DNA from 2 places in the Streptomyces sp. NPDC046122 genome. Region 2 is predicted to be linked to the other one. Evidence: riboswitches for the same ligand, from Rfam matches in the RefSeq annotation. Region 2 holds a riboswitch; the other holds the start of a gene.
What was found. Region 2 has a riboswitch for cobalamin ahead of AC07FK_RS31445 (CbtB domain-containing protein). Riboswitches for the same ligand answer to the same signal wherever they lie in the genome.

Region 1 (8,554 bases), on a different contig from region 2:
CTTGGTCTTTAATGGTTTAGACCAGTACCGGGAGCTTGGCCTAGACCTTTAGGGGTGTCAAGGGTGTATAAGAAGGGCTCTCGCGTCCGTTATCGGACCGACACCTGAGCAAGGGCGACGACCTTCGGCGAGGCCGTGCCACCATGTGAGCCGCGACAGTCGGAGGAGCCGGTGACGGCAGCAGCACAGAAGTCGGAGAGGCGGGTCATGGCCACGGACGGGGGCGGCACGGAGGCCGAGGGCACGGCGGCGGCGGCGACACGCAGCGCGCGCGTGCCCAAGTACTACCGGCTCAAGCGGCATTTGCTGGACATGACGGAAACCCTGCCGCCGGGGACCCCCGTACCGCCGGAGCGGACCCTGGCGGCCGAGTTCGACACGTCCCGCACGACCGTGCGCCAGGCGCTCCAGGAGCTGGTCGTCGAGGGCCGCCTGGAGCGGATCCAGGGCAAGGGCACGTTCGTGGCCAAGCCCAAGGTCTCGCAGGCGCTGCAACTCACCTCGTACACCGAGGACATGCGGGCGCAGGGCCTGGAGCCCACCTCGCAGCTCCTGGACATCGGTTACGTCACCGCCGACGACACGCTCGCCGGCCTGCTCGACATCTCGACGGGCGGGCGGGTCCTGCGCATCGAGCGGCTGCGGCTGGCGAGCGGCGAGCCGATGGCGATCGAGACGACGCACCTGTCGGCGAAGCGCTTCCCGGCACTGCGCCGCTCGCTCGTCAAGTACACCTCGCTCTACACGGCGCTGGCGGAGGTCTACGACGTCCGCCTGGCCGAGGCCGAGGAGACCATCGAGACGTCACTGGCCACGCCGCGCGAGGCGGGGCTGCTCGGCACGGACGTGGGCCTGCCGATGCTGATGCTCTCCCGGCACTCGATCGACGGGAACGGCGAGCCGGTGGAGTGGGTGCGCTCGGTCTACCGCGGCGACCGCTACAAGTTCGTGGCGAACCTCAAGCGGCCTACGGACTGACCCGGCGGCACGCCAGGGACCTGCCGGGGGTCCGGGGGCCGCCCCCCCCGGGACAGCACAGCGCGGCGAACCTGACGGCCGACGGCCTGACGCGAGCCTGACACGTAGGAGCTCCGGTACGGCCCCGACCTGCAATGGTCGGGCCGTGTCCGTACCGATATGCGGACGGGGGGTTACGCCCGGCGGTCACAGCACCTAGATTTCGCGCACGTTACGAGAAAGATCGCGCGAGGGGACGGACCGTCATGCCGGAGCCGCAGTCGACAACGCCAGCCCAGAGACGACGGGCCCTGTCCCCGAAGTCCATCGCCGTGTGGAGCGCCGTGGCTCTCGTCGGCGCCATCGCCTGGGCGGTGCTCGCCCTCTCGCGCGGTGAGGAGGTGTCCGCAGCCTGGATGCTGGCGGCGGCCCTCGGCTCGTACGCCATCGCGTACCGCTTCTACTCGCGCTTCATCGCGAACCGCGTGCTGAAGGTCGACAAGAACCGTGCCACCCCCGCCGAGCGGCTCGACAACGGTGTCGACTTCCACCCCACCGACCGCCGCGTGCTGTTCGGGCACCACTTCGCCGCCATCGCGGGCGCGGGCCCGCTGGTCGGTCCTGTGCTGGCCGCGCAGATGGGCTACCTGCCCGGCACGATATGGATCATCGTCGGCGTCATCCTCGCCGGCGCCGTCCAGGACATGGTGACGCTCTTCTTCTCCACCCGCCGCGACGGCCGTTCGCTCGGCCAGATGGCGCGGGACGAGATCGGGCCGTTCGGCGGCGCGGCCGCGCTGGTCGCCGTCTTCGCCATCATGATCATCCTGCTCGCGGTGCTCGCCCTGGTCATCGTGAACGCGCTGGCGCACTCGCCCTGGGGCGTCTTCTCCATCGGCATGACGATCCCGATCGCCCTGTTCATGGGCGTCTACCTGCGCGTGCTGCGTCCCGGCCGGGTCAGCGAGGTCTCCCTGATCGGCGTCGCGCTGCTGCTGCTCGCGATCGTCTCGGGCGGCTGGGTCGCGGAGTCCTCGTGGGCGGACACCTTCACGCTGGAGCCGGGCACGCTCGTCATCTGGATGATCGTGTACGGCTTCCTGGCCTCGGTCCTCCCGGTGTGGCTGCTGCTCGCCCCGCGCGACTACCTCTCCACCTTCATGAAGGTCGGCACGATCGGCCTGCTCGCGCTCGGTGTGTTCATCGCCCTGCCGACGATGAAGATGCCCGCGGTCACCGACTTCGCGACCAGCGGCACGGGACCGGTCTTCGCCGGCTCGATGTTCCCGTTCGTCTTCATCACCATCGCCTGCGGCGCACTCTCCGGCTTCCACTCCCTGGTCTCCTCGGGCACCACCCCGAAGATGGTCCAGAAGGAGACGCAGATCCGGATGATCGGCTACGGCGCGATGCTGACCGAGTCGTTCGTCGCCGTGATGGCGATGATCACGGCGTGCATCATCGACCCGGGTCTGTACTTCGCCATCAACTCGCCCGTCGGCGTGGTCGGTGACAGCGTCCAGGCGGCGTCCGAAGCGGTGACCAGCCTCGGCTTCTCCATCTCCCCTGAGGCGCTGGCCCAGGCCGCGAAGGACGTCGAGGAGCAGAGCCTGCTGTCGCGCACGGGTGGCGCGCCGACCTTCGCGCTCGGCATGTCGGAGATCTTCTCCGCCGTCGTCGGCGGCACCGCGATGAAGGCGTTCTGGTACCACTTCGCCATCATGTTCGAGGCGCTGTTCATCCTCACCACGGTCGACGCGGGCACCCGCGTCGGGCGCTTCATGCTCCAGGACATGCTGGGCAACGTCTACAAGCCGTTCCGCCAGGTCAGCTGGAAGCCCGGCGTCTGGTTCGCCAGCGCGGTCGTCGTCGGCGGCTGGGGCTACTTCCTGTGGGTCGGCGTGCACGACCCGTTGGGCGGCATCAACCAGCTCTTCCCGCTCTTCGGCATCGCGAACCAGTTGCTGGCCGCCGTCGCGCTCGCCGTCTGCACCACGCTCCTCGTCAAGTCCGGTCGCCTGAAGTGGGCGTGGGTCACCGCGGTGCCGCTCGCGTGGGACGTGGCGGTCACGCTCACCGCCAGCTGGCAGAAGGTCTTCTCGGACGACGTGAAGGTCGGCTTCTTCGCGCAGCGCGACAAGTACCAGGCGGGCATCGACGCGGGTCAGGTGCTGCCGCCCGCGAAGAACATGGACCAGATGCACACCGTCGTCACCAACTCGACCGTCGACGGCGTGCTGTGCGCGCTCTTCGCGGTCCTGATCGTGGTGGTGCTCGCGGACGCCGGCCGGGTCTGCCTCAAGGCGATCCGCGACCCGGAGAGCGTCAAGCTCCACGAGGCGCCGTACGTCGAGTCCAGGCTGGTCGCTCCCGCTTCGATCATCGCCACCAAGGAGGAGAAGGCCGAACTGGTCGCCGCCGGTGTCGGCCCGGAGGGCGGCAACCGCAAGGAGACGGCGGCCGCCGGGACGGGGACGCCCGAATGACGCCGGCGGACGTGCGGCGGGTGGCGGGCCGGATCCGCTGGTACGTCCGCGAGCTGACCGGCGAGTCGGCGTACGAGCGGTACGTGGCCCACGCGCGGTCCTGCGACCCCGGGGCGCCGGTCATGACCCGCCGCGAGTTCGAACGCAGCCGCACGGACGCCCGCGAGGCGGACCCCCGCGAGGGCTTCCGCTGCTGCTGAACGGTTCCACACGGGCCGCCGCGCCCCGTTCGGGAGATGCGGCGGCCCGTCGCCGTACAGGCCCCAGTGACGGCAACGGGGCGCCCCGGCGCGGCAGTCCGGTGCCACCCGGCGCCAGTAGGATCGCCGATCATGGACACGAACAATCTGCTGCTCGCCGTGGTCGTCCTGATCGCCTTCGTCGTGATCACCGGATCCGTCGCCGACAGCCGGGTCAGGCGCACCGGTCGCCAGGTCGCCCGACTCGAACGCAAGATCGACCTGATACTCGACCACCTGGGCATCGACCAGGCCGACCCTGAGATGGAGCAGGTCGTCGCGCTCCTGCGGGACGGCAAGAAGATCCCGGCGATCAAGAGCTACCGCGAGCTCACCGGAGCCGACCTGCTCCAGGCCAAGAACGCGGTGGAGCGGATGGAACGACAGCTCTGAGCCGGCGCGATACGACGGACCCCGCCGTCAGCGCACCCACTCCTTCAGGGCTTCGGTCTCCAGGGTGATGTCCACCGGGCCCGGCAGCGCCACAGACTTGCCGAACGGAACGGTGTGCGCGTTCTCGTACCGGACGCCGTCGGGCTCGCTGTAGACCCTCACCTCGCAGGCGTCGCGGTCGATCAGCAGGTACACCGGAATGCCGGTCTCGGCGTAGGCACGCGACTTCTCCACCCGGTCGCGCTGGTCGGTGTCGGTGTCGGTGTCGTACGACGTCACCTCGACGACCATCAGCACGGAATCGGGATCGGCCCACTCCCCCTGCCCGACGAAGGCATCACTGGGTGCGAGTGAGCCGTCGGGGCGCGCGGCCCTTCCGATACGCCTGCACCTTCAGCCCCTACTGTCATAGGGCGTACCTCCTTGTGCTCACGACGATAGCGGAGCCCTGTGACAACTGCGGTCGCTCCTCCGGCGCGACACAACATGTGGGGGCCGCATCATCCAACCGCCCCCACATGTATGCTCATGCTCGCTGTCGCCGCAGGGGAATCCGGTGCGAATCCGGAACTGTCCCGCAACGGTGTGATCGGTGTGCTTTGTGCACCCGGGAGTCCGAAGACCTGCCGACGGCGTATCCGGCTCGACCGAACCGGGTACCGACACGTCCGGGCCTCGCGGTTGGGCCGGTGGACGCTACGCGGTGTGCCGCCCTTCAGAGGTGACGCGTGCCCGTACGCCCCCGTTCCCCGCCGGCCCCGAGCCGAGCGAGGGAGAGCACCCCGTGACCATCGCGTCAGCCGATCCGGCAACTGCCACGGAGCCGACGGAGTCCACGGAGTCGACGCAGTCGTCCGACGGGCCCGGGACCGCACTGCTGCGGACCCTCACCGACCTGACCGCCGACCTCCCCGACACCGACCCGGGCAGAGTCGCCGCCGCCGCGCTGCGCGGCCGCAACGCGGCGTCGGACGCGGCCGAACTGCGGGGCCTCGCCACCGACGCCGCCGCCGGACTGATCTCCGAGGACCCGGCGTACTCCCGGCTCGCGGCACGCCTCCTGACCCGGACGATCCGCGACGAGGCGGCGACGCAGGGCGTCCGCACCTTCTCCGAGTCGGTGTCCGTCGGCCACCGCGAGGGCCTGATCGCCGACCGTACGGCCGCCTTCGTGACCGCCCACGCGGCCCGTCTCGACGCGCTCGTCGACCCCGCCGCCGACGACCGCTTCGGCTACTTCGGCCTGCGCACGGTCTACAGCCGCTACCTCCTGCGCCACCCGCTCACCCGCCAGGTCATCGAGACCCCGCAGCACTTCATGCTGCGCGTGGCGTCCGGCCTGGCCAAGGACGACTCCCCCGCGGCCGCCGACGAGGTCGCCGCGCTGTACCGCCTGATGAGCCGCCTGGACTACCTGCCGTCCTCGCCGACGCTCTTCAACTCCGGTACGCGCCACCCGCAGATGTCGTCCTGCTACCTGCTGGACTCGCCGCTGGACGAGCTCGACTCGATCTACGGCCGCTACCACGAGGTCGCGCGCCTCTCCAAGCACGCGGGCGGCATCGGCCTCTCGTACTCCCGCATCCGTGCCCGCGGCTCCCTGATCCGCGGCACCAACGGCCACTCGAACGGGATCGTCCCCTTCCTGCGCACCCTCGACTCGTCCGTCGCCGCCGTCAACCAGGGCGGCCGGCGCAAGGGCGCGGCCTGCGTCTACCTGGAGACCTGGCACGCGGACATCGAGGAGTTCCTGGAACTGCGCGACAACACGGGTGAGGAGGCGCGGCGTACGCACAACCTGAACCTCGCGCACTGGATCCCCGACGAGTTCATGCGCCGCGTCGACGCGGACGCCGACTGGTCGCTGTTCTCCCCCTCCGACGTCCCCGAGCTCGTCGACCTGTGGGGCGACGCGTTCGACCAGGCGTACCGCAAGGCGGAGGCGGACGGCCTGGCCCGTACGACGATCCCCGCACGCCAGCTGTACGGCCGGATGATGCGCACCCTGGCGCAGACCGGCAACGGCTGGATGACCTTCAAGGACGCGTCGAACCGTACGGCGAACCAGACCGCCGAGCCCGGCTCCGTCGTGCACTCCTCGAACCTGTGCACCGAGATCCTGGAGGTCACGGACGACGGGGAGACGGCCGTCTGCAACCTCGGTTCCGTCAACCTCGGCTCGTTCGTGACCGGGAACGGCGAGATCGACTGGGAGCGGCTGGACGAGACCGTGCGTACGGCCGTCACGTTCCTCGACCGCGTCGTCGACATCAACTTCTACCCGACCGAGCAGGCCGGGCGCTCCAACGCCAAGTGGCGCCCGGTGGGCCTGGGCGCGATGGGCCTCCAGGACGTCTTCTTCAAGCTGCGCCTGCCCTTCGACTCGGCCGAGGCCCGCGACCTGTCCACGCGGATCGCCGAGCGCATCATGCTCGCCGCGTACGAGGCGTCCTGCGACCTCGCCGAGGTCAGCGGCCCGCTCCCGGCCTGGGAGAAGACCCGCGCGGCGCGCGGCGTCCTGCACCCCGACCACTACGGCGTCGAGGTCACCTGGCCGGAGCGGTGGGACGCGCTGCGCGCCCGTGTCGCGAAGACCGGAATGCGCAACTCCCTGCTGCTCGCGATCGCGCCCACCGCGACCATCGCGTCCATCGCGGGCGTGTACGAGTGCATCGAGCCGCAGGTCTCCAACCTCTTCAAGCGCGAGACGCTCAGCGGTGAGTTCCTCCAGGTCAACGCGTACCTGGTGGAGGACCTGAAGAAGCTCGGCGTCTGGGACGCCCAGTCCCGCGAGGCGCTGCGCGAGTCGAGCGGCTCGGTGCAGGGCTTCAGCTGGATCCCCGAAGAGGTGCGGGCGCTGTACCGCACCGCGTGGGAGATTCCGCAGCGCGGTCTGATCGACATGGCGGCGGCCCGTACGCCGTACCTCGACCAGTCTCAGTCCCTGAACCTCTTCCTGGAGACGCCGACCATCGGGAAGCTCTCCTCGATGTACGCCTACGCGTGGAAGAAGGGGCTGAAGACGACGTACTACCTGCGCTCGCGCCCCGCGACCCGCATCGCCCGCGCGGCCGGCTCCGGCGCGGCCGCCGCGGCGCCCACCGCCCCCGTCCCCGTGCAGCAGGCCGCCGCCCCCGACGCGGACGCGATCGCCTGCTCCCTTGAGAACCCCGAGTCCTGCGAGGCGTGCCAGTAATGTCCACCCATACCGAAAAGAACCTTCTCGACCCGGGCTTCGAGCTGACTCTTCGCCCCATGCGCTACCCGGACTTCTACGAGCGCTACCGGGACGCGATCAAGAACACGTGGACGGTGGAGGAGGTCGACCTCCACTCGGACGTCGCCGACCTCGCCAAGCTCTCGCCCGGCGAGCAGCACATGATCGGCCGGCTGGTCGCCTTCTTCGCGACGGGCGACTCGATCGTCTCCAACAACCTCGTGCTGACCCTCTACAAGCACATCAACTCCCCCGAGGCGCGCCTGTACCTCTCGCGCCAGCTCTTCGAGGAGGCCGTGCACGTCCAGTTCTACTTGACGCTGCTCGACACCTACCTGCCCGACCCGGACGACCGCGCCGCGGCGTTCGACGCGGTGGAGGAGATCCCCTCGATCCGTGAGAAGGCGCAGTTCTGCTTCAAGTGGATGGACTCGGTCGAGAAGATCGAGCGCCTGGAGACGCAGGCCGACCGCCGCCGCTTCCTGCTGAACCTGATCTGCTTCGCGGCGTGCATCGAGGGTCTGTTCTTCTACGGCGCGTTCGCGTACGTCTACTGGTTCCGCTCGCGGGGCCTGCTGCACGGTCTGGCGACGGGGACCAACTGGGTCTTCCGCGACGAGACCATGCACATGAACTTCGCGTTCGAGGTCGTGGACACCGTCCGCAAGGAGGAGCCGGAGCTCTTCGACGAAGCCCTCCAGCAGCAGGTCACGGACATGCTGAAGGAGGCCGTCGAAGCGGAGCTCCAGTTCGGCCGCGACCTGTGCGGTGAGGGCCTGCCGGGCATGAACACGGAGTCGATGCGCGAGTACCTCCAGTGCGTCGCCGACCAGCGTCTGGAGCGCCTCGGCTTCGCCCCGGTGTACGGCTCGCAGAACCCGTTCTCGTTCATGGAGCTCCAGGGCGTGCAGGAGCTGACGAACTTCTTCGAGCGCCGCCCGTCGGCGTACCAGGTCGCGGTCGAGGGCTCGGTCGCCTTCGACGACGACTTCTAGCCGTCCCCGCCTGTGGGCTGTCCTCGCGTACGCGGGGGCAGCCCACAGCCGTACGGTCGTTCACCTGCCGGCCGACGACAGCACGTGCGAGGCGCTGGGCCGCCTCACCGGCCGCCGTCCGGGCGCGCTGCGGGTGGTGTCGGGCTGCCGCGGGCGGGGGTTCTCCGCCTCCCTGAGCTGTCGGTCGATCCGGCGTTCCCGGGCGTGGCCGACGAACGACGGGAGGGTGACGAGGACGAAGAGGACGAGGACCGCGAGGTAGTTCAA
Region 2 (8,554 bases):
CCTCTCCGCGCCGACCAACCGCTGGTGAAGAACGCCGGGTTCCCCCGTGCCGCTCTGCCGGTCCGACGGGCGGAGTACGCCGAGTTCCTGCGCGTCGACGACGAACCCGCCGAGTACGCCGAGCACCTCCGGGTCACCCCGGACCTGCGGCTCAGCTGCGGCGACCCCGCCTCCCCCGAGTTCCCGATCACCACCCGCCTGCGCGGCGGCCCCGACACCTACCGGGCGGGCGGGGCGGCCGGCACATGGTCGCTGGAGCTCACCAACACCACGCGCAGCAGCTGCCGCAACATCCACCCGGTCGTCGTCCTCATGGACGGAGACCGCGAACTCGCCTCCGAGCAGGTCGATTTGCAGTTCCAGGACGACGACGGGCGGTGGATGGACGTACCTTTCGAAACCACCGACGAGGACGAGCACATCGGCGTCTTCGACGGCGGCTTCCCCGGCTTCACCGTCGCCCCCGACCGCACCGTCACCGTCAAGGTGCGGCTCGCCTTCGACGCAGGCACCGCCCCCGCCCGCGCCGTCCTCAACGCCGCCGTCGTGCAGCGGCAGCCCGCCGACGGCGAGTGGGTCGGCGCGTCGAACGACTACCGCTTCGCCGTCGTGAGCCGGGACCCGGGCCGCGAGGCTGAGGCGGAAACCGAACCGGAACCCGAACCGGAACCCGACCCCGGCCGCTCCCGCGAGCCCGGCCGCGTCCCCGAATCCGACGCCACGCCCGGCCCCCGCACCGGCGACGACGGAACGCCGAGCGTCCGCGAGCACCCCCACTCCCTCGCCATGACGGGCCGCGGCCCCGGGCCGCTCCTCGCCCTCGGCACCACCGCCGGAGCACTGCTCCTCGCGGGCGTGGCGCTGACGGCCGGAGTCCGGCGCCGGTACGGGCGCCCCGCGCCGCACAGCAGCCGCACGCGAAGCCGCTCATGACGGCGTCGCACCCATGACGGCGGCGCTCGTGAGGCGGTCGCACCCAGTGGTGCGGCGGCCCCGGTGAGCGCCCATGGCTGACCACACGCCCGCCGGCGCCGGGCACGGCCGCACCGTCGTCCCCCGTGTGCGGATGACCGCCCGCCGCCGCGACGAGGCGCACCGGGCCGCGACCCCGCTGGAGCTGTTCTTCGACCTCTGTTTCGTCGTGGCCGTCGCGCAGGCCGGAGCGCGGCTGGTGCACGCGGTGGCCGAGGGGGACCCCGGGCACGGAGTCACGGGCTACTGCGTCGTCTTCTTCGCCATCTTCTGAGCGTGGGTCAACTTCACCTGGTTCGCCTCGGCGTACGACTGCGACGACGTCCCGTACCCGCTCGCCACGCTGGTGCAGAACGCGGGCGTACTCGTACTCGCCGCCGGAGTGCCCCGCGCCTTCGACGACGCCGACTTCGCGGTGGCCGTCGTCGGCTACCTGATCATGCGGGTGGCGCTCACCCTCCAGTGGCTGCGGGCCGCGCACGGCGAGACGGGGGCGGCGCGCGTGGCCGCGCTGCGCTTCGCCGCCGGACTCGTCGTGGTGCAGGTGGGCTGGGTGGGGCTGCTGTGGCTGCCCGACAGCGCGAGGACCTGGGGGTTCCTGGTCCTGGTGGTGGCCGAACTCGCCGTGCCGGTCTACGCCGAGAGCCGCCACGAGACGAGCTGGCATCCGCACCACACCGCGGAACGCTACGGCCTGTTCACCATCATCGTGCTCGGCGAGACCATCGCCGCCGCCACCGTGGCCGTGCAGTCGGCCCTGGACGAGTCGGCGGCGCTCGACGAGCTGCTGCCGATCGCCGCGGGCGGACTGGTCATCGTCTTCGCCGCGTTCCGGATCTACTTCGCGGTGCCGATCCACGCGCACCTGCGCTCCGACCGGCAGGCGTTCGTCAGGGGCTACGGCCACTACCTGATCTTCGGCTCTGCCGCGGCGATCGGCGCGGGCATCGAGGTGGCGGTCGAGCAGGTCACCCACCACGCCCACATCTCCACGCTCGCGGCCTCGCTCGCCGTCACGTTGCCCACCGCCCTGTTCATGGTCACGGTGTGGCTGGTGCACGCCCGCCACTTCAAGCGCGGCGCGGCCGAGAACCTGGTCCTTCCGGCGGGCGCGCTGCTGGTCCTGCCCGCGAGCTTCGCCGGGCACTGGGCCGTCCCGCTGACCGGCCTGGTCGCGGCCTGCACCGTGGCCGCGGGGACGTACCTCGTCGTCCGGGAGGCGGCGACGACCGGTACCCGGTGATCGGCGGGGCCGGGATCGCGGCAGCCTGATTAGGCTGGGGGCGCCCGGACGGCGTGGTCCGGGCGCCCCCAGCGTTTTTTTGCGTACGGCAGGAGTCCGGCACATGGCAGAGCGCAAGCCGATCGAATCATGGCTCACCGACATGGACGGCGTCCTCATCCACGAGGGCACGCCCATTCCGGGCGCCGATGCCTTCATCAAGCGGCTCCGCGAGTCGGGCAGGCCCTTCCTGGTCCTGACGAACAACTCGATCTACACCGCCCGCGACCTGCACGCCCGGCTCTTCCGCATGGGCCTGGACGTGCCGGTCGAGAACATCTGGACCTCGGCGCTCGCCACCGCCCGGTTCCTCGACGACCAGCGGCCCGGCGGCACGGCGTACGTCATCGGCGAGGCGGGCCTGACCACCGCGCTGCACGACATCGGTTACGTCCTGACCGACCACGATCCCGACTACGTGGTCCTGGGCGAGACGCGCACGTACAGCTTCGAGGCGCTCACCAAGGCCATCCGGCTCATCAACGCCGGCGCCCGCTTCATCTGCACCAACCCCGACGAGACCGGCCCGAGCCGGGAGGGGCCGCTGCCCGCCACCGGCGCCGTCGCCGCGCTGATCACCAAGGCGACCGGCAAGGAGCCGTACTTCGCCGGCAAGCCCAACCCGCTGATGATGCGGACCGGGCTCAACGCGATCGGCGCGCACTCCGAGACCAGCGCGATGATCGGTGACCGGATGGACACCGACGTGCTCGCCGGCCTGGAGGCGGGCATGGAGACGTTCCTGGTGCTGACCGGTCTGACCGGCCCCGCCGACGTCGACCGCTACCCGTTCCGGCCCTCGACGATCGTCGACTCGATCGCGGACCTCGTCGACCGCGTCTGACGGCCGTCACCCGTTCCGCAGGTGGCTCCAGGGGCCCGTACGGCCCAAGGCCGGGCCTCTGGAGATGCGGAAACGGCCCGTACCGGTGAATCTTCCTAGTACCAGGAGGTTCACTATGCGTTCGATACAACTTGCTCTGTGTGCCGGCGTGGCGGCTGCGGCGGTCATGGCGCCCGCGGCCGCCGCACACGCCGCCCCCGCCGGCGACGACGCCGAGGGGCGGGTCCACGTCACCCCGTCCACCATCGCTCCGGGCGGAGAGGTGGATCTGCGGGTCGACGTGTGCCGGGGCAGACACGCCACCGGTACGTCCGACGCCTTCGCCTCGCCCGCCCACTTCAGCCCCGCGGCGGACCGGGGCGACCTGTTCGCCGAGGCCCGCGTCCGGTCGGACGCCGAGGCCGGCGACTACGACATCTGGGTCCGGTGCAAGGACGGCGGCCGGGCCACCGGCACCGTCACGGTGGTGCACCACCACAACCCGACGCACCACCCGACCCACCACGCGACCCCCATCGCACCCGTCCACGCGGGCGGCGGCGGCACGGCCGAGGTGGCCGCTGCCGAGGAGGGCGGCCCGGGTACGCCGCACACCGTGATCGGCCTCGTGCTCGCGGGCGTCGCCGCGGTGGCCGTGGCATACCGGTCCGTACGCCGTCGTCGTACGGACTCGGACTGACATGTCCGCCGAGGACCGCCCGGCCGGGGGCGGCGGACGGCTGCTGACGGGTGTCGCGTGGGCCGTGCTGCTGCTCGGGCTGTGGCTGTGGGGCCGGGGCGTGACCGACGGGCCCGGCGGCAGCTCGGCGCCCACCACCGGAGACGTGGCCGCGGTCGGCCGCCCGCTGGGAGCACCGCTGCCTCCCGCGCACGCCCCCGTCGGGGGCGCGGCGCCGAAGAGCCTGGCGGTGCCCTCCATCGGCGTCTCCGCCCCGATCGTGCCCCGAGGGCTCGACGCGTCGGGCGCCGTCGATCCGCCGCCGTACCACCAGCCGACGCAGGTCGGCTGGTACGAGGGCGGAACGCTGCCCGGCGCCGCGGGGGTCGCCCTGTTCGTCGGCCATGTCGACACCGAGAGCAAACCGGCCGTCTTCTACGGTCTGAGCGCCGCCCGCCCGGGCGAGAAGGTCCGGGTCGCGGGGGCCGGCGGCCAAAGCCTGGAGTTCACCGTCGACGACATCCAGGTCTTCACCCGCGAACGCTTCGACCCGCAGAAGGTGTACGGCCCCCGCCGGAGCGACCGGGCGGAACTGCGCCTGATCACCTGCGGGGGCACATACGACAAGAAGGCCCGCACCTACACGGCCAACGTCGTGGTGTCGGCCTACCTCACCGGTACGGGCAAGGGCTGACCGGCCGCCGTTACGCCGCCACCGGCGCGGCCGCCGGAGCCGTGCGTCCGGCGGCCCGCAGGCCCAGCGCCCCGAAGACCCCGGCGAACACGGCCCACAGCACCGCGTGCGAGGCCAGCGACAGCATCCGGAAGTCCCACAGCAGCGTCGCCGCCACCGGGACCTCGTCCGGGTTGCCCGGCAGCGCGAAGAGCACCGCGAGCGTGGCGACCGCCGTGACGGCCACCGCGACCTGGCGCACCGGCAGCGACCGGTCGGCGAGGCGTACGTACACCTGCCACGCCAGCACCATGCCGAGGACGCCGATGACGACGGCGGCCAGCCACAGGGACTGGCGGTCCTGGACGGTGCCGGAGTCGCCGACGCCCGGCGGGTTGGCCGGGTACCGCAACCCCGGCAGCAGCGAGACCGCCACGAAGGCGGCGGCGCCGAAGGTCAGGGCGCGCGGCCACGGCCGCTCGCCGAGACCCGTCCGGCGGTGCACCAGGGCGTACGCGAGGGCGAACAGGACGCCCAGCGCGAGCCCCGCGACGACCGCCGTGACGACGAGCCCGAGGTGCTGGGTGGAACGGGAGAACAGTTCTTCGTGGTGCTGCACGGCCGTGGCGGCCGCGTCGTGCGTGTGCTCCCCGGCGGACCGTGCCTCCTCCAGGCGGATCGCACGGTCCATCAGGGGCTCGGCCAGCAGGAGCGAGAAGAGACCGGCGGCTAGACCGGCCGCCCCGCCCGCCGCGAGCCCGCGGCCGAGCAGGGGCAGTAGAGGGGTCGACATGGTGCTTGCGGCCCCGATCAGTGGCAGGGGGCACCGAAGAGGTGCCGGCCGTCGTGCGAGAACTCGTGCAGGTAGTCGCCGGTCGCGGAGACGACCGTGCCGTTGTCCATGAAGACCGCGTAGAGCGCGACCAGGGCGATGATCGCGGCGGCGGCCATGATCAGCCAGTCACGGGTGGTGGTCGTGGCGGACTCGACCGCCGCGGTGTCGGTGTGCTGCGCCGTGTGCAGTGACATACCGGTGTGCCTCCTTCTGGGGTTTCCACGCCCCAAATCAGGAGGACGACGGGTCAGTTCCTGACTTCCGTACGGGCAGGCCTTCGGCTCTCGTACGGTCACAGTGGCGGGACCGTCCCGGGCTCTCACCGGGTTCCTGTCCACCGTCGCCTCGATGTGTGTGGAGTTGTCCTCACGGAGAGTCCCAGCCCGGCTGAGCACTGTCAACAGGCCGGTGCCCGCACGCCCCCGGCCCCCGGCCCGTGTGTCAGGATGGTTTCGACCGGATGTGTCCGGGGAGGGGCCGGGGGGCCTTCAGGAAATCTTCAGCGCGTCTTGGGCGCAGCCAAGGGGGAGTGGATGTACGGCAGTTACACCGGCCGTAGGCGCAAGGGTGTCCGGGTGGCCGCGGTGGGGGCCGTGGGGGCCGCGCTGCTCCTGGCGGGCTGTTCCTCCTCCGGGGGTGACGGCGAGGACGGCACGAGCCTGCCGCCGCTGAAGCAGCAGCCGAAGGGCAGCGACCCGTACTGGGTCAATCCGGAAGGAAACGCCGCGAAGCAGGTGGCGGCGTACACCGAGGACGGTGACGACGAGAAGGCCCGTCTCATCCGGAAGATCGCCGAGCAGCCGACCGCCGAGTGGATCGGCCCGGACAACGCGGAGGCGCAGGCGAGGGGATACACCGAGGCGGCCGAGAAGGCCGACCGCGACGCCCTGCTCGTCCTCTACAACATCCCGCACCGCGACTGCGGCCAGTTCTCGAAGGGCGGCGCCGCCGACGGCAACGCCTACCGCACCTGGGTCGACCAGGTGGCGAAGGGCGTCGGGGACCGCCCGGCCACCGTCGTCCTGGAGCCGGACGCGGTGCTGCACCTGGTCGACGGCTGCACGCCCGACGAGTTCCACGAGGAGCGGTACGACCTCCTCAAGGGCGCCATCAAGCGCCTCAAGCAGCAGCCGAAGGTGAAGGTGTACCTGGACGCGGGCAACGCGGGCTGGAAGTCCCCCGACGCGCTGTTCGAGCCGCTCCAGTGGGCGGGCATCGCGGACGCGGACGGCTTCTCGGTGAACGTCTCCAACTTCCAGACCACCGGGGTCAGCAAGGAATTCGGCAAGAAGCTGTCGGCGAAGGTGGGCGACAAGCCCTTCGTCATCGACACCAGCCGCAACGGCAACGGCCCGTACACCGGGGGCGACCCCGCGGAGAGCTGGTGCAACCCGCCGGGCCGCGCGCTCGGTGAGAAGCCGACCACCAAGACCGGTGACGAACTGGTCGACGCGTTCCTGTGGATCAAGCGCCCCGGCGAGTCGGACGGCGACTGCAAGGGCGGCCCGAAGGCCGGCGAGTGGTACGAGGAGTACGCGCTCGAACTGGCCCGCAACGCGAAGTAGCCGCGCGGGAACGCGAAGGGAGGGCCGCCCCGCGGGGCGGCCCTCCCTTTTCCGTACCTCCGTGCCGGGAGGCCCGGTGTGCCCGCGGGCCCTGACGAGTCAGGGACCCCAGGGGCCGTACGGGCCTAGGGGACCTCGATCCAGGTGCCCTCGGACGGCGTGCCCTGATCGTCCGTCACGAACAGCATGTAGTAACCGGACGGCACGAGCGCCCGGTTCTCCGGCACCGTGACCGAGATGCCGCCCTTCGTCTTCTTCATCTCCAGCGCGACCGTGCGCTGGTCGACGTCGGTGACGTGGGTGACGGCGCTCGGCCGCATCAGCTTCGCGTCCTTGATGGAGGCGGCGTGCGCCGACGTGAAGGTCGCGGTGCCGCCCCGCTCGATCTTCTTCGGTCCGCCCGTGAGCTTCGGCCGCGCGTCGCGGAAGAGGTACGGCGGCGTGTAGATCTCGATGCGCTGCTCGAAGACGCCGGGCCGGGTGTTGGCCTTGTCGGAGTACAGCGAGTCGGACCCGAAGATCATGACGCGCCCGTCGGGGAGCAGCAGCGACCCCGAGTGGTAGTTGCGGCCCACGGCCGGGTCGGCCACCCGGCGGTACCTGCCGGTCTCGGCGTCGTACAGCCGCGCCTGGAGGATGTCCGAGCCGCCGCGCCCGCGGTAGTCGTTGGAGCCGCCGGTGATCAGGACGGTGTCGTCCGGCATCAGGGACGCGCTGGGGTAGCGGGTGCCCTGGTCGAGCGAGTCGCCGTCCCGGAAGCGCGGGTTCGCCTCCTTGAGGTCGACGAGCCGTGACTTCTCGCTGGACTTCTCGGACTCGCCGACGCCGCCGCCGCCGATGACCATGTATTTCTCGTCCTGAGCGGGAGGCAGCCGCACGGTCGCGGAGGTCTCCATCATGTCCGGGTCGCTCAGGCCGGGGATCTTCTTGAACTTGTTGGTCTTCAGGTCCCAGACGCCCGGCTCGCGGCCCTCGTCGGCGGGTCCGTACCCGGCGTTGGAGCCCGAGTAGAAGAGCTTGCCGTCGTTCATCAGGAAGATCGCGGGGTACGTCGGGAACTTCCTGATGACCCCGGTGTACTTCCACTTCTTCGTGGCGGGGTCGTAGATCTCGTCCTTGCCGGGGACGATCTGGCCGATCTCGTCCAGGCCGGACAGGGACAGGACCTTGCCGTCCTCCAGCGTGGTGAGCGTCGGATACCAGCGGGCCTCGTTCATCGGGTCGACGGTGATGTACTTCTCCGCCACCGGGTCGAACTCGTAGGCCTCCTTGATGCCCTGGAAGTCCTTCTTGTCGAGGGCCAGCTTCTGCGCGATGCCGTAGACGTTCTTGGCGTCGGTGCCCGTCAGGCCGTGGACCCGGTAGTTGTCCTCGGTGCCGGACTCGTACTTCTTGCCCGACGCCTTGGCCTCGACGTAGATGCGGCCGAGCCCGGCCTCCGTGCGCAGGAAGCGGCCGGTCTGCTTGTCGAAGATCTTCTTCGCCTTCTCCACGAGGACCGGGTCCTTGGAGACGTACGTCTTGCCGTTCTTCTTGCCGGTGAAGATCGTGCCCGCGGGCAGCGTCTTCGGGGCGTCCGGGTCCTCGTTGTGCACGATCATCAGGCCGCCGGCCTTGGTGACGTCGCCCTCGAGCTTCTCGTACCGCTTGGTGCCGCCCGCCACCAGCAGTTTCCCGTCGGGCAGCTGGGTGTGCCCGGCGCAGAACATGTCCTTGGGCGTCGGG

Region 1: linked by a shared signal. The riboswitch ahead of AC07FK_RS02440 (ribonucleoside-diphosphate reductase subunit alpha) and the one ahead of AC07FK_RS31445 (CbtB domain-containing protein) in region 2 are both predicted to bind cobalamin.

Annotation. Positions count from the first base shown of each region.
Region 1 covers NZ_JBWKLQ010000001.1:549,571-558,124, forward strand. Annotated here, with positions in the region: gene AC07FK_RS02415 (GntR family transcriptional regulator) at 208-978, shown strand; gene AC07FK_RS02420 (carbon starvation CstA family protein) at 1,224-3,443, shown strand; gene AC07FK_RS02425 (YbdD/YjiX family protein) at 3,440-3,643, shown strand; gene AC07FK_RS02430 (hypothetical protein) at 3,776-4,075, shown strand; partial or broken gene AC07FK_RS02435 (Uma2 family endonuclease) at 4,103-4,475, opposite strand; cobalamin riboswitch at 4,598-4,720, shown strand; gene AC07FK_RS02440 (ribonucleoside-diphosphate reductase subunit alpha) at 4,860-7,271, shown strand; gene AC07FK_RS02445 (ribonucleotide-diphosphate reductase subunit beta) at 7,271-8,287, shown strand; gene AC07FK_RS02450 (hypothetical protein) at 8,348-8,554, opposite strand, start outside.
Region 2 covers NZ_JBWKLQ010000019.1:68,174-76,727, forward strand. Annotated here, with positions in the region: gene AC07FK_RS31415 (hypothetical protein) at 1-933, shown strand, start outside; partial or broken gene AC07FK_RS31420 (low temperature requirement protein A) at 1,007-2,215, shown strand; gene AC07FK_RS31425 (HAD-IIA family hydrolase) at 2,319-3,098, shown strand; gene AC07FK_RS31430 (hypothetical protein) at 3,214-3,777, shown strand; gene AC07FK_RS31435 (class F sortase) at 3,779-4,450, shown strand; gene AC07FK_RS31440 (CbtA family protein) at 4,461-5,222, opposite strand; gene AC07FK_RS31445 (CbtB domain-containing protein) at 5,240-5,458, opposite strand; cobalamin riboswitch at 5,493-5,662, opposite strand; gene AC07FK_RS31450 (glycoside hydrolase family 6 protein) at 5,798-6,829, shown strand; gene glxA (radical copper oxidase GlxA) at 6,955-8,554, opposite strand, start outside.